3 regions of the Cupriavidus metallidurans CH34 genome follow, and region 1 is predicted to be linked to each of the others. Evidence: predicted binding sites of a transcription regulator. Region 1 holds the regulator's gene; each other region holds the start of a gene.

Region 1 (10,577 bases):
TCCTCGGCCACCGTCTGGAACGGCAACTTGCCCTTCTTGCGGATCGGCACGAAGCCCAGGTTCAGCTCGTACGCGATGATCGACCCGAGGATGAAGCCGCGCGCGTCGATGCCAGCCACGAGGTCCAGGTTCTGGTCCATGTAGCGGTGCACGAAGACGTCGATCAGCACGCGCAGCGTCTTGGGGTTCTGCAGCAGCGGCGTGATGTCGCGGAACATCACGCCCGGCTGCGGCCAGTCCGGCACGGTGCGGATGCGGTCACGCAGGTAACCGGTGACATCGCCAAGATCGGGGGACTGGATGATGGAGTTCGACATGAAAGAAACTGGAAAGTGAAATTACGCGCGATGCGGTAACGGGCTACCACCCGTGTCCAAAACCATCGCCGCACAATGGCCCGGCAGTTTGAACATCCGCAACCCGCAACGATACAGGAGACAACCGTGGCCAAGAAGATCTTGATGCTGGCTGGCGACTTCGCCGAAGACTACGAAACCATGGTGCCGTTCCAGGCACTGCAGATGGTGGGCCACACGGTTCACGCGGTCTGCCCGGACAAGAAGGCTGGCGACCACTGCGCCACCGCCATCCATGACTTCGAAGGCGACCAGACCTACACGGAGAAGCGCGGCCACAACTTTACGCTGAATGCCACGTTCGCGGACATCGATCCGGCGCGGTATGACGCCCTCGTCATTCCAGGCGGCCGCGCCCCCGAATACCTGCGGCTGAATGCCCGCGTGCTTGAGATCGTGCGCCACTTCGCCCAGGCCAACAAGCCGATCGCCGCGGTCTGCCACGGCGCGCAACTGCTGGCGGCAGCCGGCGTGCTCGAAGGTCGCACCTGTTCCGCCTACCCCGCCTGTGCGCCCGAGGTGCGGCTGGCCGGCGGCAAATATGCCGATATCCCGGTCGACCAGGCCCATACCGACGGCAACCTGGTAACGGCGCCGGCCTGGCCTGCCCATCCGGCCTGGCTGGCGCAGTTCCTTGCAGTGCTCGGGACGCGGATCGTAGAGTAGAGGCTTCCGAACGCGACGCGGGCCATCGGGCCCGCGGCCGCGCCGCACGGAGGTATCCATGTGTGAGATCTTCATCCGGGCCAATCCGGATTCGTACCAGACCCAGTCCCGATCGTTGCGCCTGCACGGCATGGCCACCAGCATCCGGCTGGAAAATCTGTTCTGGGAGGTCCTGGAAGAACTGGCGCAACGCGACGGCATGACCGTCAACCAGTTGCTGACGCGGCTACACGACGAACTCGCCGAACATCGCGGCGAGACGTCGCTGTCGGCCAACTTTGCCTCGTTCCTGCGGGTGTGCTGTATGCGCTACCTGCTTCTACAAAACGATGGGCGCATCCCGGCCGATACTAGTGTGCCCATTCGGTCGCTCGATGCGCGAGCCGTGCTGGATAGTCTGCCGGCATCGTGGGTGGAGGCCGGCAATTCGCCGTTGCCAAGAGCAGCCAGAGGCGAGCACGCCTCTGCGTCTAGTTCTAGTCCTTGATTAGCCGTTCCTCGGCCGACTCCAGCGCCTCGGGCGTGCCACGCAGCACCACGATGTCGCCCGGCTCCAGCACGGTGTCCGGCTCGGGGTCGAAGGCGCGGATGCCGCGCCGGCGCACCGCCGTGACCTCCACGCCGATCCGCTCCAGCCCCAGCGCGCCCAGGCGACGCCCCACGGCCGTGTGTTCCGGCCCGAGGGACACCGCGTGCAGCCGCACCGTGTCCCGTTCCACCATGTCTTCCTCGTCGTCACGGCCGTGGAAATAGCCGCGCAGCAGGCTGTAGCGTGCGTCGCGCGCCTGCTGCACGCCCCGTACCACGCGGCGCATCGGCACGCCCAGCAGCACCAGCGCGTGTGAAGCCAGCATCAGGCTGCCCTCGATGATTTCGGGCACCACCTCGGTCGCGCCCGCCTTCTGCAAGATGTCCAGTTCGGAATCATCGACGGTCCGCACCAGCACCGGCAGCGCCGGCGCCAGCTCCTGCACGTGGTGCAGCACCTTCACCGCCGATGGCGTATTGGCATAAGTCACCACCACCAGCGCCGCGCGGTGGATACCGGCCGCGATCAGCGCCTCGCGCCGGCCGGCATCGCCATAAACCACCGTATCGCCCGCAGCCGCCGCGTCACGCACGCGATCCGGGTCGAGGTCGAGCGCCACGTAGGTGATGCCCTCGCGTTCCAGCATATGAGCCAGGTTCTGGCCGCTGCGGCCGTACCCGCAGATGATCGCGTGCTTCTCGGTCTGCAGACTCTGCGCCGCGATCCGGGTCATGTTCAGCGATTGCAACAGCCATTCGTTCGCGGCAAACCGCAGCACGATCGCGTCGCTGTACTGGATCAGGAACGGCGCGGCCAGCATCGACAGCAGCATCGACGCCAGGATCACCTGGATCAGCACCGGGTCCACCAGCCCCATGCCATCGATCTGGTTCAGCAGCACGAAGCCGAATTCGCCCGCCTGCGCCAAGCCAAGGCCGGTGCGGATCGCCACCCCCTGGCGCGAACCGAACAGCCGCGCCAGCACCGCGATCAGCACCAGCTTGAACAGGATCGGCACGATCAGCAGCGCGAGCACGAGCCAGACGTGGTCGAACACCACCCGGATGTTCAGCAACATGCCGATCGTGACGAAGAACAGCCCGAGCAGCACGTCCCGGAACGGCTTGATGTCCTCTTCCACCTGATGGCGGTAGGGCGTTTCCGAGATCAGCATCCCCGCCATGAACGCGCCGAGCGCCATCGACAGGCCCAGCCGCTCTGTCAGCGCGGCCATGCCCAGCGTGACCAGCAGCAGGTTCAGCATGAAGAGTTCCTGCGACCGGCGCGCCGCCACGACGTGGAACCAGCGACTCATCAGGCGCTGGCCCAGGAAGAAGATCGCGCCCAGGGCCACGGCGATCTTGACCGTGGCCAGCCCCAGCGCGAACGCCAGGTCTCCCGGGTCGCGCGACAGCGCGGGGATCACAATCAGCAGCGGCACCACGGCCAGATCCTGGAACAGCAGGATGCTGATGATGTTGCGCCCGTGCTCGCTTTCCAGCTCCATGCGCTCGGAAAGCATCTTGGAAACGATGGCCGTGGAGGACATGGCCAGCGCGCCACCCAGGGCCACGGATGCCTGCCAGGACAACGGGAACAGCCAGTTGAACATCCAGCTCGCCGGCACCACAGCCAGCATCGACAGGATGACCTGTGATCCACCCAGCCCGAACACCAGCCGCTTCATCGCGCGCAGCTTGGCCAGGCTGAACTCGAGCCCGATCGAGAACATCAGGAAGACGACGCCGAATTCGGCCAGGTATTTGGTCTGGCCCGAATCGCTGGCCAGGCCGAGCGCGTGCGGGCCGATCAGGATACCGACCGCCAGATACCCGAGCATCGGCGGTAGTTGCAACATGCGGAACGCCACCACGCCAAAAACGGCAGCGGCCAGCAGCACCAGGGTCAGTTCCAGCGGAGAATGCATCGGCGATTGAAAAGTACCAGCCAGGCACGCGCGCCGTCCCGGCATTTGCGCCCTGCCGGCGAAACACGGCAAGCGCGGCGGTCGTCAAGGCGGCAAAAGGCTGGAAAGCCGGGCCAGACGCCATCGCATTCGTTGGTATACTCCGACGCCATGATAGCCAATTTCGATGCGGATCGAGCACTCAGGCTCGCCCGCCAGACCCTTGAAATCGAAGCCGAGGCCGTTTCCGCGCTGGCCGGAAGGCTCACGCCCGCGTTCACGACGGCGGTGGAGATGATTCTCGGCTGCACCGGGCGCGTCGTCGTGTCCGGCATCGGCAAGTCGGGCCATATCGGCCGCAAAGTGGCCGCCACGCTGGCATCCACCGGCACGCCGTCCTTCTTCGTGCATCCCGCCGAGGCCAGCCATGGCGACCTCGGCATGATCACGCGCGACGACGTCCTGATCGCCTTCTCCAATTCCGGTGAAACGGCCGAACTGCTGGCGATCATTCCGATCGTCAAGCGCATCGGCGCCGGGTTGATCTCGATCACCGGCAACGCCGAATCGAACCTAGCCAAACTGTCCAACGCCCACCTCGACGGTGCTGTGGCGCAGGAGGCCTGCCCGCTGAACCTGGCCCCGACCGCCAGCACCACCGCCGCGCTGGCGCTGGGCGACGCGCTGGCCGTGGCGGTGCTCGACGCGCGCGGCTTTGGCGAAGACGACTTCGCGCGCTCGCACCCCGGCGGCGCGCTGGGCCGCAAGCTGCTCACCCACGTGCGCGACGTGATGCGCACCGGCAATGCGGTGCCTGCGGTGCGTGAAAGCACGCCGCTGGCCCAGGCCCTGATGGAAATCACCCGCAAGGGCATGGCCATGACCGCCGTGGTGGACCCCGACGGCCGCGCCGTGGGCGTGTTCACCGACGGCGACCTGCGCCGCCTGCTGGAAACGCCGCGCGACTGGAAGACCGTGCCGATCGGCGAGGTCATGCACCGCAACCCCCACACCGTGCATCTCGACAAGCTCGCCGTGGAAGCCGTGCAGATCATGGAAACGAACCGCATCAACCAGTTGCTCGTCGTCGATGACGATGGCCACCTGGCGGGCGCGCTCCACATCCATGACCTGACCCGGGCCAAGGTCATCTGATCAATGCCAGAGTTCCTGTCCAGAATCACCGGCCTGATCATGCGGCTGCTGCCGCTGCTGCTGATGGCGATCGTTGCCGGCAGCACGTTCTGGCTCGTGCAGATCAACTCGCCGCATGAAGCCACGGCGCAGGCGCAGGTCAAGCGGCACGTCCCCGACTACTACATGGACCGCTTCTCGGCCACGGAACTGGCCGAGGATGGCAATACCAAGATCCGCTTCACCGGCGTGAAGATGGTCCATTTCGAGGACGACCAGACCTACGAGGTGACCACGCCGGCCATGCGCAACTACGAGCCGGATCGCCCGCCCGTTACCGCCAACGCGAATCGCGGCGTGATGAATGCCGAGGGCTCGATCATCGACCTGTACGGCAATGCGTTCATCGTGCGCCAGGCGGGTACCGATGTGTCGAAGGACCCGCGCATGACGGCGGCGTCGCAGTACTTTCAGCTGCTGGTCAACGACGACATCGTCAAGACAGACAAGCCCGTGGAACTGACGCGCGGACCGTCGGTAATGAACGCCAACGGCCTGATCTTCAACAACGTCACCCGCGAAGTACAATTGCTGGGTAACGTTCGCGGCACCATCATCATGAATTCGCCGGGGCAGGCCAGCGCCCAGTGACATCGGGATTTGCGCCCCACCGTCCGCCTGACTGCTGCCTTCCCCTTTCAGCAAAGCCAAAAATGACTGCTTCCCTGACGACATCGTCCTGTCGCCGCACCGCGCCCGCCCTGATGGCGGCCATCGCCGCCATCGGCCTGTTCCTGGCCCAGCCTGCTTTCGCCGAGCGCGCGGACCAGACCAAGCCGCTGGTGCTGGAAGCCGACAATGCCAGCTACGATGACGTCAAGCAGATCTACACTCTGACCGGCAACGTGGTGCTGACCAAGGGCACGATGGTGCTGAAGTCTGACGCCGCCGAACTCCGCACCGACCCCGAGGGTTACCAGTACGCCATCGCCACCTCCAAGCCGGGCCGCCAGGCCTATATCCGCCAGAAACGCGACGGCGTGGACGAGTACATCGACGGCTGGGGTGACCGCATCGAATACGACGGCAAGTCGGAGATCAACAAGCTGATCGGCAATGCACGCGCGGCGCGTGTTTCCGGTGTCGGCGCGAAGATCCTGGATGAAATCCGCGGCGCGGTAATCACGTACGACAGCCGCAATGAGTTCTATACCGCAACCGGCGGCGACAACAACGCGTCAGCCGGGAACCCTTCTGGCCGCGTGCGCGCTGTGCTGTCGCCGCGCGCGAACCAGGCCAGCGCGCCCGCCGGCGCGCCGCTCGACCTGAAGCCGTCCTCACAGCCGGCCAAGCCCTGACCGTTTCAAGCTCTATCCGTACCCGATGAACGATACCGCCACGCTCGCCGATCAGGCTTCTTCCGCCCCATCCACGGATAGCAGCACGCTGGTCGTGCGCCATCTGAAGAAGCGCTATGGCTCGCGCACCGTGGTCAAGGACGTCTCGCTCGACGTCAAGAGCGGCGAGGTCGTCGGCCTGCTCGGCCCGAACGGCGCGGGCAAGACCACGTCGTTCTACATGATCGTCGGACTGGTCGCGCTGGACGAAGGCGATATCGTGCTCGATGGCCAGCACATCAGCGGCCTGGCCATCCACGAGCGCGCGCGCATGGGACTGTCCTACCTCCCGCAGGAAGCCTCTGTCTTCCGCAAGCTCAACGTGGAGGAGAACATCCGCGCGGTGCTGGAACTGCAGGTGGTCAACGGCAAGCCGCTGCCCAAGCAGGAAATCGATCGCCGGCTCGACTCGCTGCTCGATGACCTGCAGATCGCCCACCTGCGCAACAACCCGGCGCTGTCGCTGTCGGGCGGCGAGCGCCGCCGCGTGGAAATCGCGCGCGCGCTGGCGTCGGCGCCGCGCTTCATCCTGCTCGACGAACCATTCGCGGGCGTGGACCCGATCGCCGTGGGCGAGATCCAGCGCATCGTCAGCTTCCTGAAGGCACGCAACATCGGCGTGCTGATTACCGACCACAACGTGCGCGAAACGCTGGGCATCTGCGACCACGCATACATCATCAGCGAAGGCACCGTGCTGGCCGAGGGACAGCCCGAGGAAATCATCGCCAACGAGTCTGTGCGACGCGTCTATCTGGGCGAGAACTTCCGCATGTGATCAAGCGGCCGCGACGCCGCTTTGCAGCATTCGTCAACTAGCCGTTGGCGATCACGAAGTGTCAGCGATAGGCGATAGCAATTTCCGTTCCAACAACGGGAAGATGCGCATAGAATAGGTCGCATGAAACCATCGCTTCAGCTTCGACTTTCCCAGCATCTGGCTCTGACTCCTCAACTGCAGCAGTCCATCCGGCTGCTGCAGTTATCCACACTGGAGCTGCAACAGGAAGTCGAGCAGGCGCTGACCGAGAATCCACTGCTCGAACGCGAGAACGACTGGATCGAAAGCCCGCTGCGCGTGGCCGCGGACGGGTCGGTCAACGTGCAAAGCGCCCCGGCGCCAGCATCTTCCGAACCGCAAGGTAACGGCGACGATCGCGCGAACGGCGCCAATGGCGAAGACGACAGCTACGGCGACAGCGCGGGTGACGATTACGGCAGCGACTGGAGCCTGGACGATTTCGCTCGCCGGCCTCAGGGCGATGATGACGAGAAGACGCCGATGCAGCTTCGCGAAGCGGAACCCACGCTGCGCGAATACCTGATGGAACAGCTCACGCCGCTGAAGATCTCCACGCGTGACAAGGGCCTGGCCATCTTCCTGATCGAGTCGCTTGACGACGACGGCTACCTGGGCGCAACGCTCGACGAGATCTGTTCGGAACTGCCCAAGGAACTCGAATTCGAAGTCGATGAAGTGCAGGCGATACTGACCCTGCTGCAGAGCTTCGACCCGCCTGGCGTGGGTGCGCGCAACGCGGCGGAATGCCTCACCCTGCAACTGCGCCGTCTGCAACATCCGCAGCGGGACCTTGCATTATCGATCGTCAACCACCACCTGGAGTTATTGGCCGTGCGTGACTACACGCGGCTCAAGAAAGCCCTGCAGGTTGACGAAATTGCACTTAAGGCCGCGCACGATCTGATCCGCTCGCTCGCACCGTATCCCGGACATGCCTACAGCCGTCCGGAAGCGGACTTCGTGGTACCGGATGTGTTCGTGCGCAAGAGTGGCAGTAGCTGGATCGCACAGCTCAATCCCGACGTGATGCCGCGTCTGCGCATCAACGACATGTACGCGCAGATTTTGCGCGGTGCAAAAGGGGAAGCGGGCGCGGCCGGGCTGCAGCAGAAGCTCCAGGAGGCGCGGTGGCTCATCAAGAACATTCAGCAGCGTTTCGACACGATCCTGCGTGTTGCGCAGGCAATTGTGGAGCGTCAAAGGAACTTTTTCTCGCACGGGGAAATCGCGATGCGCCCCTTGGTTTTGCGGGAGATTGCCGATACACTGGGTCTACACGAGTCGACCATTTCCCGGGTGACTACGAATAAATACATGGCCACGCCGATGGGTACTTTCGAGTTGAAGTACTTCTTTGGTAGCCACGTCTCCACGGAGACTGGCGGCGCGGCCTCATCCACGGCGATCCGCGCGCTGATCAAGCAACTGATAGGAGCCGAAGAACCCAGGAATCCCCTTTCCGACAGCCGCATCGCCGAGTTGCTGGGCGAACAGGGCTTTGTGGTCGCACGCCGCACGGTGGCCAAGTACCGCGAAGCGCTGAAGATCCCCGCAGTCAATCTCCGCAAGACTTTGTAGCCGAGCCGCAACCGCCTGCCTGGTGCGGCTCTTTCAGAAGGAGAAGCGCTATGAACTTCAAGATCAGTGGACACCACCTCGACATCACGCCGCCGCTGCGTGAGTATGTGGAAACGAAACTGGAGCGAATTGTCAGACATTTCGATCAGGTCATTGGCGTAAGCGTGCTGCTATCCGTAGACAACCATAAGGAAAAGGACAAGCGTCAGTACGCGGAAATCAACCTGCACCTCAAGGGCAAGGACATCTTCGTCGAAGCGCATCATGAAGACCTTTATGCTGCAATCGACTGCCTGGTCGACAAGCTCGACCGCCAGGTGATCCGCTACAAGGACCGCGTGCAAGGGCATGACCGGGAAGCGGTCAAGTACCAGATGGCCGCCGAACAACTACAACAACAATAAGTTGGCGGCGACACCAGGTCGCCCCTTAGAGGATAGATAGGAAGAGCAAAGCCGCGCATCTGCGCGGCTTTTTTGATGGGCGCGAGGCGGACGCGCCGCTGGCGCACCCGTTACCCGAGTACCAGCCCTGCAACATTTGGTCAGCCGGGGGTGTTCGCAACTGACGCCGCTCGGTGTATGCTGCGCCATACAACAACTACAGACAGGACGGCCCCGGACAACCGGCCCGGCATTCCGCGTGGCAAAAGATCACGCGATGGCGGGTGGCAGTTTTCTGGGTGGGCAATCCGACCGGCAAGCTCGCGGCACCACTCGCGGCGCCGGCGCCGCAGCGCACAAGTGCGCAGTGGCCCTGCTCTATAATGGCCGGACGCTCCAATGCGGGCGTCCTTTTGCGCTCAATAGCCTGAATTGCCCAACGCAGCGGGACGACTCATGTGCGTCGGCTCGCCTTTCTGACTCCTCGTGCATCGCCCATGAATCGTTTGGCCAAATTGCTGCCACCCGGCAACATTAATCTCGACGTCACCGTCACCAGCAAGAAGCGGGTCTTCGAGCAAGCCGGGCTCCTGTTCGAGAACAACCATGGCGTAGCCCGGGCCACCGTGACCGACAACCTGTTCGCGCGCGAATCGCTCGGGTCCACCGGTCTTGGCGCCGGCGTCGCCATTCCGCATGGCCGCATCAAGGGACTCAAGCAGCCTCTGGCTGCCTTCATGCGCCTGGCCGAGCCAATTCCGTTCGAATCGCCCGACGGCAAACCGGTGTCGCTGCTGATCTTCCTGCTTGTGCCCGAGCAGGCCACCCAGCAGCATCTGGAGATTCTTTCGGAAATCGCCCAGTTGTTGTCGGACCGGGAAATGCGTGAAGGACTGGCCACGTTACCCACGCCCGAAGCGGTCCACGAGTTACTGACCCAGTGGCACCCCTGACACGACGGCAGGCCAGCGCAGCCTGACGCGATACCCGCGATACAGCCCCTCCCGAAAAGTCATCCCGCATGGAACTCACCGGCGTCACCTCCCAGTCGATCTTCGACGACAACGCAGCCGACATCAAACTCTCCTGGGTCGCCGGTCTGGAAGGGGCCGATCGTGCCTTCGACGTGGAATTCGCGCGGGAGGCAACATCGGCTGCCGATCTGGTCGGCCACCTGAACCTGATCCACCCGAACCGGATTCAGGTACTCGGCAAACCCGAGATCCTTTACTACCAGCGCCTCGACGACGAACCCCGCAAGCGTCAGATGGGCGAGCTGATCCTGCTGGAGCCGCCATTCCTGGTGGTGGCGGATGGCATGGAGCCGCCGCCCGACCTGGAACTGCGCTGCACGCGCTCATCGACTCCACTGTTCACGACGCCGGTATCCTCGGCGGCCGTCATCGACCACCTCCGCCTGTACCTGTCGCGCATCTCCGCACCGCGCGTCACCATGCACGGCGTGTTCCTCGACATCCTCGGCATGGGCGTGCTGATCATGGGTGAGTCGGGCCTTGGCAAGAGCGAACTGGGCCTGGAACTGATCTCGCGCGGACACGGCCTGGTGGCCGACGACGCCGTCGATTTCGTGCGGCTTGGCCCGGATTTCATTGAGGGCCGCTGCCCGCCGCTGCTGCAGAACCTGCTTGAAGTCCGCGGCCTGGGCCTGCTCGACATCAAGACGATCTTCGGTGAGACCGCCGTGCGGCGGAAGATGAAGCTCAAGCTCGTGGTGCAATTGGTGCGCCGCAACGACGGCGAGTTCGAGCGCCTGCCGCTTGATTCCCAGTACCTCGACGTTCTTGGCCTCCCGATCCACATGGTGA
Region 2 (10,577 bases), 450 kb from region 1:
CCGAGTTCATTGCGCTGTCGGCCGTGCTGTCGGGAGTCAAGGATATTCGCGAGGCGGTGGAGCGGGCCGAGCAGTTCCGCGCGCATGGCCGGCGCACGCTGGTGTTCGTCGACGAGGTGCATCGCTTCAACAAGAGCCAGCAGGACGCGTTCCTGCCGCACGTGGAAAGCGGGCTGTTCACGTTTATCGGCGCCACCACTGAGAATCCGTCGTTCGAGGTCAATGGCGCCTTGCTGTCTCGGGCGGCCGTCTACGTGCTCAAGAGCCTGAACGAAGACGAACTCAAGCAGCTCGTGCTGCGTGCCAGCGAGGAACTCGGTGGCATTCGCTGGGACGACGAGGCAATGGGGCTGATTGTCGCCTCGGCCGACGGCGATGGCCGCAAGCTGCTCAACAATATCGAGATCGTGGCGCGCGCGGCTCGCAATGCCGGTGTGGATGCGGTGGATACGGCGCTGTTGGGCAGCGCGCTATCGGAAAACCTGCGTCGTTTCGACAAGGGTGGCGACGCGTTCTACGACCAGATCAGCGCCTTGCACAAGTCCGTGCGCGGTTCCGACCCGGATGGCGCGCTGTACTGGTTCTGCCGGATGCTCGATGGTGGCGCCGACCCGCGTTACCTGGCGCGCCGGATCGTGCGGATGGCGTGGGAGGACATCGGCCTGGCCGATCCGCGCGCGGCACGGATCACGCTCGATGCCGCGGAGACCTACGAGCGGCTGGGGTCGCCGGAGGGCGAGCTGGCATTGGCGCAGGCGCTGCTGTACCTGGCCGTGGCGCCAAAGTCGAACGCGGGCTACAACGCGTACAACGCGGCGCGTGCCTTTGTCGCCAAGGACAAGTCGCGGCCCGTGCCCGTGCATCTGCGCAACGCGCCGACAAAACTGATGAAGGAGCTTGGCTACGGCCATGCGTATCGCTATGCGCATGACGAGCCGGAAGCCTACGCGGCGGGCGAGCACTACCTGCCCGACGATCTGCGCAGCCAGGACTGGTACCAGCCCACGCCGCGCGGGCTGGAAGGCAAGATCGGCGACAAGCTGCGGCATCTGCGCGATCTGGACGACGCCTGGCATCGCGAGCAGCGCGGCAAGTCCGGCAAGGACTGAGCTGGGGTCGAAGGGGGTGAACGGGGCGGCGAGCAGGGGCCCGGATAACTCTCAAAGTGTGGAGCAGAAGGCAAAATCCAGCCGGATTTGCTCCCGGCGGGTCGTGCCAGTGCAGTAAAATGTTCCGTTCGCCGGCATGTTGCCGGCACTGCACATGACCAAGCAACATGCTCGACATCCAGCTGCTCCGCAAAGACATCGACGCCGTGGCCCAGCGCCTCGCCACGCGCGGTTTTCAACTCGATGTGGCCCTGTTCCAGGCCCTTGAGGCCGAACGCAAGCAACTGCAGACCCAGACCGAGGATCTGCAGGCGCGCCGCAACAGCCTCTCCAAGCAGATCGGGATGCTCAAGGGCAAGGGCGAAGACGCCTCGGGCCCGATGGCCGAAGTGGCCGGTATCGGCGACACGCTGAAGGCATCCGCCCAGCGCCTGGCCGAGATCCAGGACCAGATCAGCGACGCGATGCTCTCGATCCCGAACCTGCCACACGAAAGCGTGCCGACGGGCAAGGACGAAACCGAGAACGTCGAAGTGCGCCGCGTGGGCACGCCGCGCACGTTCGATTTCGAGATCAAGGATCACGTGGATGTCGGCGCCCGTCTCGGCCTGGATTTCGAGACGGCCACGAAGGTCACTGGCTCGCGCTTCGCCTTCCTGCGGGGTGGCGTGGCACGCATGCATCGCGCGCTGGTCCAGCTCATGGTGGACACGCACACGCTTGAACATGGCTACACCGAGATGTACGTGCCGTACATCGTCAATGCCGCGTCGATGCGTGGTACCGGCCAGCTACCGAAGTTCGAGGACGACCTGTTCAAGGTGCCGCGCAAGGTCGGCGGTGAGGATGGCCAGGACGCTATCGAGAACTTCTACCTGATCCCGACCGCTGAAGTGCCGCTGACCAACGTGGTCCGCGACGCGATCGTTGCCGCGGAAAAACTGCCGCTGCGCTTCGTGGCCCACACACCATGCTTCCGTTCGGAAGCCGGCTCGTACGGCAAGGACACGCGCGGCATGATCCGCCAGCATCAGTTCGACAAGGTCGAGATGGTGCAGGTGGTGCCGTCCGAGCAGTCGATGGACGCGCTCGAGCAGATGACTGGTCACGCCGAGACGATTCTGAAGAAGCTTGAGTTGCCGTTCCGTACCGTCGTGCTGTGCACGGGCGACATGGGCTTCGGCAGCACCAAGACCTACGACATCGAAGTGTGGATTCCGGCGCAGAACACGTACCGCGAAATCAGCTCGTGTTCGAGCATGGGCGACTTCCAGGCGCGCCGCATGCAGGCACGTATGCGCGCCGGACAGGGCAAGCCGGAACTGGTGCACACGCTGAACGGCTCCGGCCTGGCCGTGGGCCGCACGCTGGTGGCGATCCTGGAGAACTACCAGAACGCGGACGGTTCGGTGACGGTGCCGAAGGCGCTGCAACCGTACATGGGCGGCATCACGCGCCTGGAACCGGAAGCGTAAAAATAGTTACAGAAGGGGCTTGCGCTCCGGATATGGATATCCCTATAATCTTGGTTTCGCCGCTAACGCAGCGACGACCAAGTTACCGGAGAGGTGGCAGAGTGGTCGAATGTACCTGACTCGAAATCAGGCGTACCGGCGACGGTACCGTGGGTTCGAATCCCACCCTCTCCGCCATAACAAAAACCTGCTGACGGATTCGACCACCAGCAGACAAAAACAGCGTAGTAAAACTAAGAACCGACGTTTGCGAAAGCAGCGTCGGTTTTGTTTTTTCGCCATGCCCGTTCTCAGCGGCGTGGGCGAACTTCTCACAGAAGTCCGACCAAGATTGTTTCATGCAGAGCTACATATGAAGCAGTCGCATGCTTGTCGGATTCGCGCGAGTTAGCGCACAGGAACAGGAAACACACGCACAAACCGACGCACTGCGAGAAGCGGGCGTCGGTTTTATTTTTGCCGAGAAGAGATCGGGAGGCAGTGCATCAAAGCGCCCTGTTCTCGAGGACATGCTTAAACGATTCGGCCAGGTGATACGGTCGTCGTCTACAAGCTCGACCGCATTGCACGATCGCTTAAGGATCTACTCATCATCATTGAGCGGATCGAAGCAGCAGGCGCTCAGTTCCGCAGCTTGACGGAGCAAATCGACACGCGCTCAACCGCTCACCCAGCAGATCCATCAACTCATCATCCAACGCTGCGGCGAGTTCGGCGATAGTTGGCATTGGCACAGCAGATACTCCAAATGAAAGAAGGCGCCCGCAGGCGCCTCGTTCTTTAGCGATGACTAAAGATCAACCTGCGACGCAACCCGTCGGAATGAAGCTCGTATTCGTGATGCCCGTCGTAGTGCAAGTGTACAGACCGGTTGCCAAACGATTGAACTGGATAGAAACCGGTGCAGTTCCAAGACGACCCGGGGCGGCGATCGTGCACTGAATTGCATTTGTCGCGGCACCCGTATTGTCCGGAGCAGCCACCGCAATCGCGGAGCAGTTGCCAGTCGCGATCTGCAGACCAATTCCAGCAGGCGTAAAGGTAGGCGTACCGTTATCCGGGTTCACTACCATCAGTTCATACGCCGTCTTACCGGCAGCGATATCGGCGTAGGCGGAAGCTGCCTTCGACTTCGCCACATAATCCTGATACGCCGGAATAGCGATAGCCGCCAAGATACCGATGATCGCGACCACGATCATCAGTTCGATCAGCGTAAAGCCCTTCTGTACCCGTCGGATTCCCATCCGTGCTTTTTTCATGAGTGACCCCAGTATGAATTGTTAGGCAGCCAGAGTGCTGCTGGGTCAACAAAGAGCAACTCGCGTGCCAGGGGCAAAAACAGCCTCGCAGCCCGGAAATTGACAAATTTTGTCAGTCAAAGGTAATCAATTTGAGGTACTGGTGACAGAATTTGTCAGTGTCAGGTGCCGTAATTTGTCCATGTAGCCGTCTGGGAGTGACAAAATTTGTCACAATTTGTGACAAAGCCTGCGCGCTGCAGGCCGCCTTCACTCACCATCACTCACCAGCAGCCACAGGTTGCGAAGCACTCGCCGGTAGCCTTGAAACCAGCAACTGGTCGATCTTGTGATGGTCGATGTCGACCACCTCGAACCGGAAGCCCGCGACGGTGATCGCTTCCGACTTCTTCGGGATCCGCTTCAGCGAGTAGATCACCAGGCCGGCTGCTGTATCCACATAGTCTTCGCCAGGCAGCGCGTCGATATCCAGTGCCTTCTTCAGGTCGACCAGCGGCGTCAGGCCGTCGACCAGCCACGAAGATTCATCGCGGCGCACGATCTGTTCGTCTTCGTTCGAGTAGAGGATGTCACCCATCAGCGCGCCGACGATGTCGTCCAGCGTGACGATGCCCACCACCAGCCCGTACTCGTTCATCACCACCGCAAAATTCTCATGCATCTCGCGGAAGCGGGTCAGTGACTCCGAGAGTGTCAACGTGTCCGGGATCACCAGCACGTTCTTGTCATAGTGCTTGCCGATGCTGTCCAATGCTGCGCCGCTTTCATCGGCCAGTAGCAGTTGCAGGATGACCTTCGACTCCATATAGCCCAGCACGTCGTCGATATTCTTGCCGCACACCGGGTATTGGGCGTGCGGTTGCTTGACCAGCTTGCGGCGCAGGCCGTCGGCGGTGTCGTCGAGGGTCAGGAACACCACGTCGTCGCGCTGGGTCATGATGGCCGTGATCGGTTTCGAATCGAGTTCGAACACGTTTTCGATCAGATGCAGTTCGTGCTTGTGCAGCACCCCGGCCTCGGCGCCGGCATCGACCATGGCGGCGATGTCCTCGGTGGTGATCTGGTCGACCGGCTTGGTGGGAATGCCGAACAGCTTGAGCGTGGCATCGGCCGCTGCATTGAACACCCAGACCACGGGCTTGAACAGCTTGAGCAGCGTCAGCATCGGGCCGATCACCTGAACCGCGCACGCCTCAGGGAAGGTCATGGCGATGCGTTTGGGGATCAGGTCCGCGAACTGGATAAACAGCAGCGTGACGATCAGGAACGAGCTGACATTGGCGATGCGCTGTGCCATGCCGGCATCGAGGTACGCACTCAGGAATCCGTAGACGAGATCCGAGACATGCTTCTCACCGAGGATACCGGCCAGGATCGCCACGCTGTTGACGCCGATCTGTACCACGGTGAAGAAGTTGCCGGGCTCCTCCTTGAGCAGCAATACCTTGGTCGCGCGGTGGTCGCCGCGTTCAGACAGGACTTGGAGCTTGGTGCGGCGGGCGGCGGTCAAGGCGATCTCGGAGATCGAAAAGAACGCGCTTACCACCACGAGAAGGGTCAGGATCAGTACGAACATAAGTTATTCACGCGCCGATCTGGGCGTGTTGATATTGGTGCACAGGCGGGGGCCTGTCAATTGTCTGGTAAATGTCTGCCAGTCAGCGCGGGGCAGGATCAAACTGGACGACGGGCGAATCCAGACGATCGTCGAGCGTCGCGGCCAGCGCCGAGGCGGCGGCCGCGAACTGTGTCCGCATATCATCGACCAGGCTCGATTTGCCACGATGGGTGGCGCGCAGCATCTGGATTTCGAACGGCAATTCGGGTTGCACGTCGTGCAGCGCGACATTGGCCGGATTGGCGCTCAACGCGGTGTACTGGTCGAGCAGCGTGACGCCCAGGCCCGCATCCACCAGGGCCAGCGCGAGGGAATAGGTTTGGACCTCGAGCGTCGAATGTGGTTCCAGCGCGTGCCGGGCCAGCGTTTGCCGGACCAGCAGCCCTAGCGAGCTGTCGTCGTCATAGCCGATGAACGGCCGCTCCATCAGCTTGCGGATCGACACGATGCCGCGCCGGCCGCCCGAGGGCAGTGCCTGCGGGCGTGGCACGGCCAGCAGCATTCGCCCGGCGGCCACGGGCTCGCTGGTGATTGCCTCGTGCCTGGGCGGCGAAAAGGCGAAGCCCACGTCGATCTGGTTGGCCAGCAGCGCCTCGACGATCTCGCTCGTATGGTGCGTCAGCACCTGAACCTGGGTTTCCGGATGCCGCGCGCAGAAGCGGCGCACCGCCGGCACCAGCAGCGGGTTGGCCAGGCTTGGCGTGGCGGCCACGCGCAGGCGTCCCGTGCCCTTGTGGCGCAGGCTTTCCGATACGCGCCGCACACGCTCGATCTCACCATATAGCCTTTCGACATCGCCATAGAGCGCAAGCGCTTCCGGCGTCGGCTGCAGCCTGCCGCGCTGGCGATCGAACAGGCGGAAGCCCAGCGACGATTCCGCATGCTGCAGTACGCGGCTGACCACGGGCTGGGACACATGGAGCAGGCGCGCCGCCTCGCTGACGGTACCGGTCAGCATTACGGCACGGAACACTTCAATCTGGCGCAGGCGCATGGTTCTGGTGCGGGGGAATGTTCGCGCTGGTGTTCGTGTTGGTGCGGGAAATGGTGCTCCGCACTACGGGTAGACCCGGGTGGCGGGCCCCTATAGCTTGAGGACATATTCTGGCACGTATTGGCATTGGGCAAGCCGCGCCGGGTGCTCTACGCTCTGGCCCATCGTTTGAACAGGACGCAAGGCAAGCGGATGCGCATAGCGATCGTGGGTGCCGGTGTGGTCGGCATGACCTCCGCGTGGCGGTTGGCCAACGATGGTCACGAAGTCACCGTGGTCGAGCGCCATGATGGTCCGGGCGAGGAAACCAGCTTCGCCAACGGCGGCCAGCTCAGCTACAGCTATGTGGCGCCGCTGGCCGGACCGGGCGTGTTGTCGAAGGTGCCGGGCTGGCTGCTGGATCGCGATTCACCGATGCGCTTCCGGCCATCCATGGACCCGTCGCAATGGCGCTGGCTGCTGGCTTTCGCTCGGGCGTGCAATGCATCGGCAAGCGAGGCCGCCACGCGCAAGCTGCTGCGCCTGTCGTTCTACTCGCGCGATCTGATGCAGGCTTTCGTCGATCGTCCGGACGCGCGGCAGGAGGGCGGTGGTTTCGATTTCGCGCGTAGCGGCAAGCTGATCGTGCACCGTGATGCGGCGGCCTACGAATCGGCCTGCCGCCTGCTCGACTATCAGGCCAGCCTTGGTTGCGAACAGCAGGCATTGGATCGCGATGCCACGGTTGCGCTGGAGCCGGCGTTGGCCGGCATTCGGCAGGGCATCGTCGGTGCGATCCACACGCCGAGCGAGGAAGTGGGCGATTGCCATCGCTTCTGCGTGTCACTGGCCCATCTGTTGCAAGGCAGGCCGGGTGTCACGCTGCGCTTCGGCACGCGTGTGACCGGACTGGTGCGCGCGGGGGATCGCGTGACGGGCCTGCGCACCGATGCGGGTGATATCCGCGCCGATGCGGTGATTGTGTCGGGCGGCATCGGCAGCGTGCCGTTGCTCAAGCCGCTCGGTGTGCGGCCGATGCTGTGGCCGCTGAAGGGGTACAGCATCACGGTGCCGATCAGGCAGGGCGTGCTGGCGCCACGTATCAGCGTGACGGACTTCGCCAACAAGATCGTCTATGCGCGCATCGGCGATACGCTGCGCGTGGCGGGGATGGCGGATATCGTGCGCGGCGGCGTGGTGATCGACCGCGAGCGCGCGCAGACGCTGGTCACGCAGACGCGTGCGGTGTTTGGCGACGTGAGCCATGGCGCGGACCTTGATGCATTGCAGCCGTGGGCCGGCCTGCGTCCGGCCACGCCCACGGGTTTGCCGATGATCGGCGAATCACGCATTCGCGGTCTGTGGCTGAACCTTGGCCACGGCGCGCTGGGTTTCACGCTGGCCATGGGCAGCGCGGGTGTGCTGGCCGATCGGATGGCTGGCCGCAAGCCGGTGGTGGATGCCGAAGATTTCAGTGCAGCGCTCGCATAGTCATTCTCGCGGGCGCACACGGGTTGTGCTGGAAGTCGCAGTTTGAGAGTCGTGCCATTAAATCAAGCCCCAACCAAGGAGCCGAACCATGAAGTCACTGTCTGTCCGTCCGACCCCCGTCACCCGCCTGCTGGCCGCCGCTGCGCTGCTCTGCGCCGCTGCCGGCGCACATGCCGCCGATGGCGATACGCTCAAGAAGATCAAGGACAGCGGTGTGATCTCGCTCGGTTACCGCGAGTCGTCGATTCCGTTCTCGTACTCGGACGGCAAGGAGGTGATGGGTTACTCCCATGACTACCTGCTGGCGATCGTCGACAAGGTGAAGTCGACACTGAACATGCCGAACCTGCAGGTCAAGCTGACGCCGATCACGTCGCAGAACCGCATCCCGCTGATGCAGAACGGCACCATCGACATCGAGTGCGGCAGCACCACGAACAACCTTGAGCGCCAGAAGCAGGTGGCGTTTTCGAACAGCCTGTTCATCTACGGCATCCGGATGCTGACGAAGAAGGATTCGGGCGTCACGGACTTCCCGCAGCTCAAGGACAAGAACGTGGTGACCACGGCTGGCACCACCGGCGAGCGTCTGCTGGTCAAGATGAACGGCGAAGGCATGAACATGAACCTGACCAGCGCCAAGGATCACGGCCAGGCGTTCCTGATTCTCGAGTCCGGTCGCGCTGCTGCGTTCGTGATGGACGAGCCGCTGCTGTACGGCGAGCGCACCAAGGCCAAGAATGCCGCTGAGTGGGTGGTCGCTGGCAAGCCGCTGCAGACCGAGAACTACGCCTGCATGTTCCGCAAGGACGATCCGTCGTTCAAGAAACTGGTGGATGGCGTGGTGGCGGACATCATGACCAGCGGCCGCGGCGAGAAGCTTTACGCGAAGTGGTTCCAGTCGCCGATCCCGCCGCGCAACATCAATATGAATTACCCGCTGTCGCCGGACATGAAGCAACTGTTTGCCGAGCCGAACGACAAGGCATTCCAGTAAGACCGATCAGCAGCTTGTATCGCGATTTGCGCGGGGTGTTCCTTCCGTCTGGTCAATGTTGACATGTTGACGTGGAAGGAGAGGAGAGGGCCGATGCATCCAGAACAACAGCGTGCCGTACAACGGCACATCAGCATCGCGTCCTCTTCTCATTTTTTTCCCGCACGCCGATGACACATCATTGATCCGGCGCGGGCGGCGGCTGTGGCGTCTCGAGCTTGAGCCGGCGTCCCGTCTCAAGCCATGTTTTCAGGCCCGCCACGATCATCGGCCAGCCATTGCGGCCGCCCTGCAGGATCTGTTCGTCAACCGGCTCCCGATGGGTCTCGCTGACGGTCAGGCGTACGGCCTCGTCACCGAGCGCGTCGATTTGCCAGGTGACGATCACTTCCGGTAGTTGCCGAAATGCCTCGAGCCATTCCACGCGCCATGTGACGGACAACCGGTAAGGCGCGTCGGCGGTCAGTACCACGCCCTGCGAATCGACTTGACCATCTTCCATGCGTAGCACGAACGGGCTGTCGACCTTCCAGTCGGATTCGACGCGGCGGCCGAAGAAGTATTGCGTGCTTTGCGTGGGGTCGGTTAGCGCACCCCAGACTTGCTCCGGCGTGGCGGCGATGTAGGTGACGACGATGGTCTGCGGGATAGCCATGTGGAATCTCCTCGATGACGGGTGGAGCAGGGGCCGTCACGGTAACGATGGGGAGAAGGGACACTGTCGCACCGAATGACGGTGGACGGCAAGCAGGTGAGAGTCGGCGGGAGGGCTTGTGGTTCCGGCAACGTTACGTCGTTGTCGAGCCGGAAAGCCTGCTTCCCCGGCCCCTCTCCCGCCTGGCGGAAGAGGGGTGCAAGCCACGTAGCGACTGATTCGGCCGAATCGGCGGAATCAGTTGCCCGCGACGCGCTTTGCGATGTGGTCGAGCGCTTCTTCCACCTGGTCGATCAGGATCAGGCACAGATCGCCGGGCTGCAGATGGCTCAGTGCCGTGTCGATGGCGACGAACTCGCCGCGGATCTCCTCGACATGGCTCGTGCGCTGGGCGCCTTGCAGGCCCTCGCGCAGCAGCGCCAGTACCTCGCCATCCTCGCGGCCGCGCTGGCACTGGTCCTGATACAGCACCACCTCGTCGAACACGCCACCCAGGATCTGCGTCTGCTTGCGGATGTCCTCGTCGCGTCGGTCGCCCGCGCCGCTGATCACCACCACGCGTCGCTTCGACGGCATCGTCTCCACGGCATTGCACAGCGCCTGGATGGCGTCGGGGTTGTGGCCGTAGTCGGCGATCAGCGTGGCACCCTTGAAGTCGAACACGTTGAAGCGGCCCGGGGCCGTCGCGGCGTCGTTGACGAAGGTGGCCAGCGCGCGGCGGATCACCGCCCAGTCGATGCCAAGCGCCCAGGCGGCGGCAATCGACGACATCGCGTTTTCCACCTGGAAGCCGATCGAGCCGTTGCGCGTGAGCGGGATGTCCGCCAGCGGGATGCGCACTTCGGTGTCGCCTTCAGTCGCCACGATCTGGTCGCCCTCGACGAACACCACGCGCCTGCCTTGCGCGCGATGCAGCGCCATCGTCGGCAGACCGGCATCGTGCGCGAAGAACGTCACGGTACCCGGGCAGGCATCGGCCATGCGCGCCACCATCTCA
Region 3 (10,577 bases), 1.1 Mb from region 1:
GGCGGACGTCCTCGATGTAGACCTTGGGGCGCTCGAAACCCGTGCTGTGCCGGGTCGGCTCGATGACATGCAGCAGGACCACGGTGGCGCCGTTCAGGCGTGCCATGTCCGCCGCATGATCGAGGGCCAGAAGGGATGTGGGACTGCCATCAAGCGGCACCAGAAATCGTGAATACATGGAACTCCTCCAAGAGCTGCGGATTGCCGCGTCGGAAGTCAGCCGCTCGCGCAGTGGGCTCAAGACATGTGCTGACCGCCGTTCATCGCCACGTTGCTGCCGGTCATGAAGGCGGCGGCTTCGCTGGCGATGAAGGCGACAAGAGCTGCAATCTCGGCCGGCTGGCCGAGACGGCCAACCGGAATCGCATCGATGATCTTCTGGCGCATGTCCTCTCGCACCGCCATCACCATCTCGGTGGCCAGATAGCCCGGCGAGACGGTGTTGACCGTCACGCCCTTGCGCGCCACCTCCTGTGCGAGCGCCTTGGTGAATCCATGTACCCCGGCCTTGGCCGCCGAATAATTGGTCTGCCCGAACTGGCCCTTGCTGCCGTTGATCGAAGAGATGTTGACGATGCGGCCCCAGCCGCGCTCGGCCATCGGGTCGATGAACGGCTTGGTGACGTTGAACATGGAGTCCAGGTTGGTGCGCAGTACGGCATCCCAACCGGCCTTGTCGAGCTTGCGCAGCGTTGCATCGCGGGTGATGCCGGCGTTGTTCACCAGGATGTCGATCCGATGACCGTCGGCGTGGATGCGCCGCGCCAGTTCCTGCGTTGATTCGTAGTCCGATACATCCACCCCGTAGGCGGCAAATGAGTAGCCCTGTGTCGCTTGCGCTTGCTGCCACTGGCCAATCGTGGTGTTGCCGGGGGTATGCGTGACGATCACGCGGTGGCCGGCATCGTGCAGGGCACGGGCGATCGCAGCGCCCAACCCCCGGTTGCCTCCCGTCACGAGCGCCGTCCGTTGCGTCGTATTCATTGCCGTCCCCTCATTTCTTGGTCTTGCCCTGGGGTACGGCGCTTGGGGCGGTCCAGGGCTGCGCCAAGCGCTGGCAAAGCTGCGTGAAAGAGGCTGCGTCGCCACTGGCGCCGAATGCCTCGGAGACAGATTCCTGCCAAGTCGTGAGCGCTTGGCGCAGACCATTGGCAAAGGCCGCCTGGCTTTGGGCTGCTACTTGCCCGACCGCTTGGGCATCGCCCATGCGGCCTTGGCACAGGCGCCAGAACACCTCGGACGGCAAGGTCGCGAGCGCCTGCCAGTCGGCTGCCTGTTGGAGGCCCTGGATGCGCGAGGTGGTCTCCAGCACGCCGCCAGCGCTGAGCTGTTGCATGGCTTAACAGAACCGACAGGGGCTCTGTCAATTTGATGACGACGGCAGGGAAACGGTGACCGTGATAAAGCGATTTCGTTTTCTTCACCACTTCATTCTACCGCTGCCTCGCCATCAAATTGACAGAGCCTTGCTGGGGTGTGCATTTCAGAAATTTCTGATCTAAGCGACCTGCGCCCCTTTCCTAGTTCGCGAATTTTATGACAGCACCCCAGAGATTTTTCGATGTGCGATTGCACAATGAGCTTGACCTCGTTCGCTGGCACCTCCGTAGATACCCTGTGTTGTATCGATTCTGTGTGACGGTTGTGCTGACCTGCGTCCTTCGGTTTGTGCCTGGCAGAAGGCGGCGCCCAAACGCAGGAAGCATCTGGCCGTTTAACGCAGGATGCTTGGGCCGAATTGCGACAGATGACGATCCCGCAGCAGCTCACCTGTAAATGCATTGCTGCAAAGCAGCAATAAAGGCTCATTTCTGCCGATGGGACGCGACTTGCTTTGAGATATCAAAACACAGAATCGGAGACACAGGCGATGCACAAGCAAGCAGCCCTTGAGGCGGAACCCAGGTTCGATCCGAACCTCAGGTTTGTCAGCGTTACCGCCATCAACACACAGGGATTCGTCCAGTTCGAATTTTCAGTCGGCACCCCCGAGCTCTGTGTCGAGCTCATGCTGCCTATTGCTGCGTTCGAAGAATTTTGCCTCGCGCAGAAGGTGACGCGATTGGATGCCTTCGGCGAGATTGTGCGGCATTGATTTTCTTGTGAGCAGCGCCGAGCAGCCTGATGAAGCGCGCCTAGTCTGATCGCATCCCATCCCGGTTCACAACCACAGGAGCAGTTAATGACCATCGATTTGAAGACGCGGGAAATCAAACCACTGCGTCACACCTACACGCACGTGGCTCAATACATCGGAGCCGATAAAGCCGCTTCGCGCTATCAGGAAGGCACTGTAGGTGCTCAACCGGCAGCGAATTTTCATTACCGGCCCACGTGGGATCCCGAGCATGAACTGTTCGACACGTCGCGCACCGCGATCCAAATGAAGGACTGGTATGCGCTGAAAGACCCGCGTCAGTTCTACTACGCGTCGTGGACGATGACCCGAGCGCGGCAGCAAGACGCGATGGAATCCAACTTCGAGTTTGTCGAGTCGCGCGGCATGATCGATCTCGTTTCCGATGAGGTTCGACAACAGGCGCTTTCCGTTCTCGTGCCTTTGCGCCACGCGGCCTGGGGCGCGAACATGAACAACTCCCAGATCTGTGCCTTGGGTTATGGCACGACCTTCACTGCGCCGGCTATGTTCCACGCAATGGACAATCTGGGTGTAGCGCAGTATCTCACACGACTGGCGCTGGTAATGTCCGGGCCCGATCTTCTTGACGAAGCCAAGCAAGCCTGGATGACGAGTCCCGATTGGCAACCGTTGCGTCGTTATGTGGAAAACACTCTGGTGCTGCAAGACCCGGTGGAACTGTTCGTCGCCCAAAATCTGGCGCTCGACGGTCTTCTTTATCCCATGATCTACGGCGCTTTCGTCGACGATTACATCGCACTCAACGGTGGTAGCGCAGTGGCAATGCTAACCACTTTCATGCCCGCGTGGCATGACGAATCCAGTCGCTGGGTCGATGCGGTAGTGAAGACCATGGCGACGGAATCGGAGGATAACAAAGCGCTGCTCATTCACTGGTTGCGTACCTGGGAAGATCAGGCGGCGTCAGCGTTGTTGCCTGTCGCTGAAATGGCTTTGGCGGAAAACGGCCACGACGCCTTGGAAGAAGTAAGGCAGCGACTTCGTGCCCGCGTTGCGAAGGCCGGGATTGTTCTGTAACCGCTAATTTATATTCCTGACCGTCATAGAGGAATGTTCATGTCTAACGTATTTATCGCGTTTCAGGCTAACGAGGAGTCTCGATCGGTGGTGGAGGCGATTCTCGCTGATAACCCTAATGCGGTCGCCACAGAGTCGCCTGGCATGGTGAAGATCGATGCGCCCGGGCATCTCACAATAAACCGTCGAAGCATCGAAGACAGGATCGGCATGAAGTTCGATCTCCAGCAAATCCACATCAACCTAATCACCTTGTCCGGATATATCGACGAGGATGACGAACAGTTCACGCTGAGCTGGAAACACTGAACACGGCAAAGAGGAAATTGAAATGGACACTTCTGTGCAGAAGAAGAAACTCGGTTTAAAGGATCGCTACGCAGCGATGACCCGCGGTCTTGGCTGGCAGACCAGCTACCAGCCGATGGAAAAAGTGTTTCCGTACGACAAGTACGAAAGCATAAAGATCCACGATTGGGATAAATGGGAAGACCCCTTCCGCCTGACCATGGACGCCTACTGGAAATATCAGGGCGAGAAGGAAAAAAAGCTTTACGCCGTCATCGACGCTTTCGCGCAGAACAACGGGCAGTTGAGCATTTCCGACGCGCGCTATGTCAACGCACTCAAGGTGTTTATCCAGGGTGTGACACCGCTGGAGTATATGGCACACCGAGGTTTTGCCCACGTTGGTCGGCATTTTACGGGTGAAGGGGCGCGTGTTGCTTGCCAGATGCAGTCCATCGACGAGCTGCGTCACTTCCAGACCGAAATGCATGCTCTCTCGCACTACAACAAGTATTTTAACGGCCTGCACAACTCCATCCATTGGTACGACCGGGTCTGGTATTTGTCGGTGCCCAAGTCATTTTTTGAAGACGCGGCCACCGGTGGACCGTTCGAGTTTCTTACCGCGGTGAGCTTTTCGTTCGAATATGTGTTGACCAACCTGCTGTTTGTCCCCTTCATGTCGGGTGCTGCTTACAACGGGGACATGTCGACGGTCACCTTCGGTTTTTCGGCGCAAAGTGACGAATCGCGCCACATGACACTCGGCATCGAATGCATCAAGTTCATGCTGGAACAGGATCCGGACAACGTGCCCATCGTGCAGCGCTGGATCGACAAGTGGTTCTGGCGCGGCTATCGGCTGTTGAGCATCGTGGCCATGATGCAGGACTACATGCTGCCCAACCGGGTGATGAGCTGGCGCGAGAGCTGGGAGATGTACGTCGAGCAGAACGGCGGCGCGCTGTTCAAGGATCTGGCGCGTTACGGCATCCGCAAGCCCAAGGGCTGGGACCAGGCTTGCGAAGGCAAGGACCACATCAGCCATCAGACCTTCGCCGTGTTCTATAACTATAACGCCGCGGCCCCCATCCACACCTGGGTTCCCACAGAAGAAGAAATGGGGTGGCTGTCGGAGAAGTACCCCGAGACGTTCGACAAGTATTACCGTCCGCGTTGGGACTACTGGCGCGAGCAGGCCGCCAAGGGCAACCGTTTCTACAACAAGACGCTGCCGATGCTCTGCACTACCTGCCAGATTCCGATGATATTCACCGAGCCTGGCGACGCAACCAAGATCTGCTATCGCGAGTCGGACTACCTCGGCGACAAGTATCACTTCTGCAGCGACCACTGCAAGGAGATTTTTGACAACGAACCCGAGAAGTTCGTGCAGTCATGGCTTCCGCCGCAGCAAGTGTATCAAGGAAACTGTTTCAAGCCGGATGCCGATCCGACCAAGGAAGGTTTCGATCCCTTGATGGCCTTGCTCGACTACTACAACCTGAATGTAGGCCGGGACAACTTCGATTTCGAGGGGTCGGAAGACCAAAAGAACTTTGCTGCCTGGCGTGGAGAGGTCTTGCAAGGAGAAGCCAAATGAGCGTTGTTGCCCTCAAACCCTACAAGTTCCCGGCACGAGACGCGCGCGAAAACTTTCCGGCGCCGTTGCTGTTTATCGGCTGGGAAGACCATCTGTTGTTTGCGGCACCTGTTGCCTTGCCCCTGCCGTCGGACACGTTGTTCGGTGCGCTGTGCACCCAGGTGTTGCCCGGCACTTATGGCTATCACCCCGATTTCTCAAAAATCGACTGGAGCCAGGTGCAGTGGTTTAAGTCCGGCCAGCCGTGGCATCCCGACCCAGCGAAGTCGCTGGCTGAAAACGGTCTGACGCACAAAGACGTGATCCGCTTTCGCACGCCTGGCTTGAACGGTCTGAGCGGTTCCTGCAATTGAGATTGCGTCATGGCAGCGCAATCACACTGCAGCCGAAGTTACAGGCCGCGGTGTGATTGGCCTCCGGCGATTTGAACAATGACCTACCAACTCAACATTCAGCCCCTGGGTGCCACCATTGAGGTGGAGGAAGGGCAAACTATACTCGACGCGGCCTTGCGCCAAGGCATTTACATTCCGCACGCGTGTGGTCACGGGCTATGTGGAACCTGCAAGGTGCAGGTGTGTGACGGAGAAGTCGATCTCGGCGATGCGAATCTCTTCGCGCTGATGGACTTCGAGCGCGAGGAGCGCAAGGCGTTGGCCTGCTGTGCCACCTTGCTCGATGACACGACCATCGAGGCCGACATCGAGGAAGACCCGGACGCCGAAGTCATCCCGGTCGAGGATTTCAATGCCGAGGTGACACGCATCGAGCAACTCACACCGACGATCAAAGCCGTCTTCCTGAGACTCGATCAACCGATTCATTTTCAGGCGGGTCAGTACGTGCAACTTGAAATTCCCGAGTTGCGCCAGACACGGGCGTTTTCCATCGCCAATTCACCTGCGGACGTCGCAGCAACGGGAGAGATCGAGCTCAATATTCGCCGGGTTCCGGGAGGACAGGGCACGGGTTACATCCATGAACAACTGGCGGTGGGGAACATTCTGCACGTGACGGGTCCCTATGGCCGGTTTTTCGTGCGCAGGTCAGCCGACCAGCCCATGGTTTTCATGGCAGGTGGTTCAGGCCTGTCGAGCCCTCGGTCGATGATTCTCGACTTGTTGCAAAGCGGATGGAGCAAGCCTATCACTCTGGTCTATGGCCAGCGCAATGAGGCAGAACTGTATTACGACGACGAGTTCCGCGAGCTCAGCCAGCGGTATTCGAACTTCAGCTACGTGCCGGCGCTATCGGAAAAAGCAGAAGGTGCGACGCATCCCTTGGCGCAGGGTTTCGTTCACGAGGTCGCCAAGGCTCATTTCCAGAACAACTTTTCCGGCCACCAAGCCTATTTGTGCGGGCCGCCGGCGATGATCGACGCCTGCGTCACGACCCTGATCCAGGGCCGGTTGTTCGAACGCGACATCTATTTTGAGAAGTTCATTTCCGCAGCCGACGCCCAACAAGTACGCAGTCCGCTTTTCAAGAGGGTGTGATCGTGACTACTCAGGACGGGAAGGTCTACGTGACCGTCAAGCAGACCGGCGAGCGTTTCAGCTGCGCTCTCGGTGAGTCTCTGCTTGCCGGCATGGCACGCCTTGGGCGTCGCGGCATACCAGTTGGTTGCCTTAGCGGCGGGTGCGGGGTGTGTAAGGTCGCAGTGTGCAGAGGCAGCGTGCGCAAAACAGGAGCAATGAGCCGTGCGCACATTTCCGAGGCGGAAGAAGCGCAAGGTGTGGTGCTGGCGTGCCGGGTGGCGCCCACTGATGATGTAGAACTGGAGGTGGTCGGCAAGATGCAAAAGCCCTTTTTCAAAGGGTTGAGCTTTCAGGTAGCCCAAGATTCAACGAAATAAGCCGAAGGAGATAGACCATGGGTGTGATGCGAATCGGCCATGCCAGTCTGAAAGTGATGGACATGGCGTTGGCAATCAAGCACTACGAAAACGTCCTGGGAATGAAAAGGACGATGGAGGACGAACATGGAAACGTGTACCTCAAGTGCTGGGACGAATGGGACAAGTACTCCGTTATTCTGACGCCGTCCGATCAAGCAGGGCTCAACCATGTCGCCTACAAGGTTGAGCACGACGCCGACCTAGACGCGCTGCAAAAGCGTATCGAAGCCTATGGCTTCAAGACACAAATGCTCCCCGAAGGTACCCTTCCTTCGACCGGTCGTATGCTGCAGTTCAACCTGCCGAGCGGACATGAGATGCGTCTGTTTGCGACGAAGGAATATGTGGGCACCGGAGTCGGAACGACCAATCCTGACCCGTGGCCCGATGACGTCAAGGGGGCAGGCGCCCATTGGCTGGATCACTGCCTATTGATGTGTGAACTCAATCCGGAGACGGGCGTGAATCGGGTGGCGGAAAATACCCGGTTCATGAAGGAATGCCTGGACTTTTATCTGGCTGAGCAAGTTATGGTAGGTCCGGATAGTAGCATTCAGGCTGCAACGTGGATGTTCCGCACGTCCACGCCGCACGACATCGCTTTCGTAGGTGGGCCTCGCAATGGCTTGCACCACATTGCCTTCTTCCTCGACTCGTGGCATGACGTACTGAAATCGGCTGACGTCATGGCCAAGAACAAGGTCAAGATCGACGTGGCGCCGACTCGCCATGGGATTACCCGCGGGGAGACGATCTATTTCTTCGATCCAAGTGGGAATCGCAACGAGACCTTTGCCGGCCTGGGCTACCTCGCTCAACCTGATCGGCCTGTGACGACCTGGACGGAAGAGCATCTCGGCAGCGGCATCTTCTATCACACCGGTGAGTTGGTCCAGTCATTCACCGAGGTTTACACCTGACTGCCACGCAGGAGATAGCACATGACTCAGGCTGACTCACTTCATAGCGTCGAGGCGCGGCTGATCAACTGGCCTGCGGCTAACCGCGTCGTCGAGGCAGCTGCGCTGCACGCGCAGCGCCTCGGCGTATGCGTGAACATCGCGGTGGTCGATGTGGCGGGGAATCTTGCCGCGTTTCTGCGCATGCCTGGAGCGCCGTTGCACTCCATCGAGATCGCCATCGACAAGGCATACACGGCAGCCAGTTTCGGCTTACCGACCAGTCGGTGGAGTGAGGCCTTGCTGAGTCATTCCGAAGCGGTCCGCCAAGGCATCGTGCGAAGGCCCCGCTTCATCGCCTTCGGCGGTGGTTTGCCGATTGTTGAAAGTGGCCATCGCATCGGGGGTATTGGCGTGTCTGGCGGTACCGAAGAGCAGGACGAGCACTGTGCGCAAGCCGGATTGAGCCTGCTAGGTCTAACTCAAACCTGAATCTTTCCGGAAAGTCGACTGCCGCCGCGACCACATTTGCCTAACAAGGAAGTTTACTGAAACATCATGCTGATTACCGATCCCCAAGCGACCGCGAGCACTGGAAACCAGTCCGGCGCTCGTGCTAAAGAAATCCACAACTTCATCAACGGCGAATATGTGCCGGGTCAGCGTTGGTTCGAGAAGCGCTCGCCGTTGAACAACGCGGTCATTGCCAAGGTGGCCGAAGCCGGCCGTGCCGAAGTCGACGCGGCGGTGGCTGCGGCGCAGGCCGCGCTCAAGGGAGCGTGGGGGCGCATGAGCTTGGCCCAGCGCGTGGAAGTGCTGTACGCGGTGGCCGACGGCATCAACCGTCGTTTTGACGACTTCCTGGCCGCTGAGGTAGAGGACACGGGCAAGCCTATGAGCCTGGCGCGGCATGTGGACATTCCGCGTGGGGCGGCCAATTTCAAGATCTTCGCCGACGTGGTGAAGAACGTGCCCACTGAGTTTTTTGAAATGCCTACACCGGATGGTGTCGGGGCGATCAACTACGCCATGCGTCGACCGGTCGGGGTGGTCGGGGTGATCTGTCCATGGAACCTGCCACTGCTGCTGATGACCTGGAAAGTCGGCCCAGCGCTGGCCTGTGGCAACACCGTTGTGGTCAAGCCCTCCGAAGAGACGCCGCAGACCGCTGCATTGCTGGGCGAGGTGATGAACGCGGCGGGCGTGCCGCGAGGGGTCTACAACGTCGTGCACGGCTTCGGCCCCAACTCCACCGGCGAATTCCTCACCACCCACCGCGGCATCAACGCCATCACCTTCACCGGTGAAACCCGCACGGGTGCGGCCATCATGAAGGCCGCGGCTGACGGTGCGCGCCCCGTGAGTCTGGAGATGGGCGGCAAGAACGCTGCCATCGTGTTTGCCGACTGCGACTTCGACGCCGCCATTGAAGGCACGCTGCGCTCGTGCTTCGCCAACTGTGGCCAGGTCTGCCTGGGTACCGAGCGGGTATATGTCGAGCGCCCCATCTTTGATCGTTTTGTCTCCGCGCTCAAAAAAGGCGCTGAAGGCATGCAGCTCGGCCGCCCGGAAGATCCGGCCACCGGCATGGGCCCGTTGATTTCGCAAGAGCATCGTGACAAGGTGCTGTCGTATTACAAGAAGGCGGTTGAAGCGGGCGCGACGGTGGTGGCGGGCGGCGGTGTACCCGATATGCCGGACGCGCTCAAAGGCGGCGCGTGGGTACAGCCCACCATCTGGACGGGCTTGGGCGACGACTCGGTAATTGCCCGCGAGGAGATCTTCGGCCCTTGCGTGCTGGTCATGCCATTCGACAGCGAAGAAGAGGTGATCCGCCGTGCCAACGATAACGACTACGGCCTGGCCACGGCGATCTGGACCACCAATCTGTCGCGTGCGCACCGCGTGGCGGGGGCCATCGAGGTCGGCATTGCGTGGGTGAACTCCTGGTTCCTGCGCGATTTGCGCACGCCGTTCGGCGGGGCCAAGCAGTCGGGTATCGGGCGCGAGGGCGGAGTCCACTCGCTGGAGTTCTACACGGAACTCAAAAACGTTTGCATCAAACTGTGATCATGGACAAAACTCAAATCACCCAGCTTGGCGACGCCCTGTATCAGGCACTGACCACGCGAACCGTGCTCGATCCGCTGACCGAGCGCCACCCCGATATGACGATCGAGGACGCCTATCACATTCAGCAGCGCATGATCGAGCGTCGTGTGCAGGCTGGTGAAACCATCATCGGCAAGAAGATCGGCGTCACGTCGGCGGCCGTGATGAACATGCTTGGCGTGTATCAGCCGGATTTCGGCTACATGCTCGACGGCATGATCTACAACGAAGGGCAGTCGATCGAGATCGGCACGCTGATTCAGCCCAAGGCCGAAGGCGAGATCGCGTTCATCCTCAAGAAAGACCTGATGGGGCCGGGGGTGACCAACGTGGACGTGCTGGCGGCGACCGAATGCGTGATGCCGTGCTTTGAAATTGTCGATTCGCGCATCCGCGACTGGAAGATCAAGATTCAGGACACCGTGGCGGACAACGCCTCCTGTGGCGTATTCGTGCTGGGTGATCACGCGGTCGATCCACGCAAGCTCGACCTGACGCTGTGCGGCATGGTGATGGAGCGTAATGGCGAGATTATCGCCACGGGCTGCGGCGCGGCGGCACTGGGCTCACCGGTCAACGCCGTGGCCTGGCTTGCCAACA

The links. Region 1 encodes sigma-54, which starts transcription at its own class of promoters, with help from an activator protein. Its sites were predicted from a motif close to TGGCANGNAANCTGCTTT; they were not measured.
Region 2: a site for sigma-54 is predicted at 3,899-3,916, ahead of RMET_RS03510 (pilin). Genes of this name have one in related genera too.
Region 3: a site for sigma-54 is predicted at 1,819-1,836, ahead of RMET_RS06715 (phenol hydroxylase subunit). Genes of this name have one in related genera too.

Annotation. Positions count from the first base shown of each region.
Region 1 covers NC_007973.1:316,409-326,985, reverse strand. Annotated here, with positions in the region: gene RMET_RS01580 (adenine phosphoribosyltransferase) at 1-317, opposite strand, end outside; gene RMET_RS01575 (DJ-1/PfpI family protein) at 444-1,022, shown strand; gene RMET_RS01570 (ribbon-helix-helix domain-containing protein) at 1,081-1,509, shown strand; gene RMET_RS01565 (monovalent cation:proton antiporter family protein) at 1,499-3,478, opposite strand; gene RMET_RS01560 (KpsF/GutQ family sugar-phosphate isomerase) at 3,629-4,612, shown strand; gene lptC (LPS export ABC transporter periplasmic protein LptC) at 4,616-5,242, shown strand; gene lptA (lipopolysaccharide transport periplasmic protein LptA) at 5,305-5,949, shown strand; gene lptB (LPS export ABC transporter ATP-binding protein) at 5,975-6,766, shown strand; gene RMET_RS01540 (RNA polymerase factor sigma-54) at 6,890-8,368, shown strand; gene hpf (ribosome hibernation-promoting factor, HPF/YfiA family) at 8,419-8,772, shown strand; gene ptsN (PTS IIA-like nitrogen regulatory protein PtsN) at 9,249-9,704, shown strand; gene hprK (HPr(Ser) kinase/phosphatase) at 9,773-10,577, shown strand, end outside.
Region 2 covers NC_007973.1:765,826-776,402, forward strand. Annotated here, with positions in the region: gene RMET_RS03495 (replication-associated recombination protein A) at 1-1,109, shown strand, start outside; gene serS (serine--tRNA ligase) at 1,277-2,584, shown strand; tRNA gene RMET_RS03505 (tRNA-Ser) at 2,672-2,761, shown strand; partial or broken gene RMET_RS32020 (recombinase family protein) at 2,950-3,251, shown strand; gene RMET_RS03510 (pilin) at 3,382-3,846, opposite strand; gene RMET_RS03515 (polyamine export protein PaeA) at 4,106-5,422, opposite strand; gene RMET_RS03520 (LysR substrate-binding domain-containing protein) at 5,505-6,458, opposite strand; gene RMET_RS03525 (D-amino acid dehydrogenase) at 6,651-7,928, shown strand; gene RMET_RS03530 (glutamate/aspartate ABC transporter substrate-binding protein) at 8,017-8,925, shown strand; gene RMET_RS03535 (SRPBCC family protein) at 9,104-9,580, opposite strand; gene cphA (cyanophycin synthetase) at 9,818-10,577, opposite strand, start outside.
Region 3 covers NC_007973.1:1,434,978-1,445,554, reverse strand. Annotated here, with positions in the region: gene RMET_RS06730 (universal stress protein) at 1-178, opposite strand, end outside; gene phbB (acetoacetyl-CoA reductase) at 238-984, opposite strand; gene RMET_RS06720 (hypothetical protein) at 995-1,336, opposite strand; gene RMET_RS06715 (phenol hydroxylase subunit) at 1,871-2,095, shown strand; gene RMET_RS06710 (aromatic/alkene monooxygenase hydroxylase subunit beta) at 2,183-3,178, shown strand; gene RMET_RS06705 (MmoB/DmpM family protein) at 3,218-3,487, shown strand; gene RMET_RS06700 (aromatic/alkene/methane monooxygenase hydroxylase/oxygenase subunit alpha) at 3,510-5,069, shown strand; gene RMET_RS06695 (phenol hydroxylase subunit P4) at 5,066-5,422, shown strand; gene RMET_RS06690 (NADH:ubiquinone reductase (Na(+)-transporting) subunit F) at 5,501-6,565, shown strand; gene RMET_RS06685 (2Fe-2S iron-sulfur cluster-binding protein) at 6,568-6,924, shown strand; gene RMET_RS06680 (catechol 2,3-dioxygenase) at 6,942-7,886, shown strand; gene RMET_RS06675 (GlcG/HbpS family heme-binding protein) at 7,908-8,357, shown strand; gene RMET_RS06670 (2-hydroxymuconic semialdehyde dehydrogenase) at 8,424-9,935, shown strand; gene dmpE (2-oxopent-4-enoate hydratase) at 9,938-10,577, shown strand, end outside.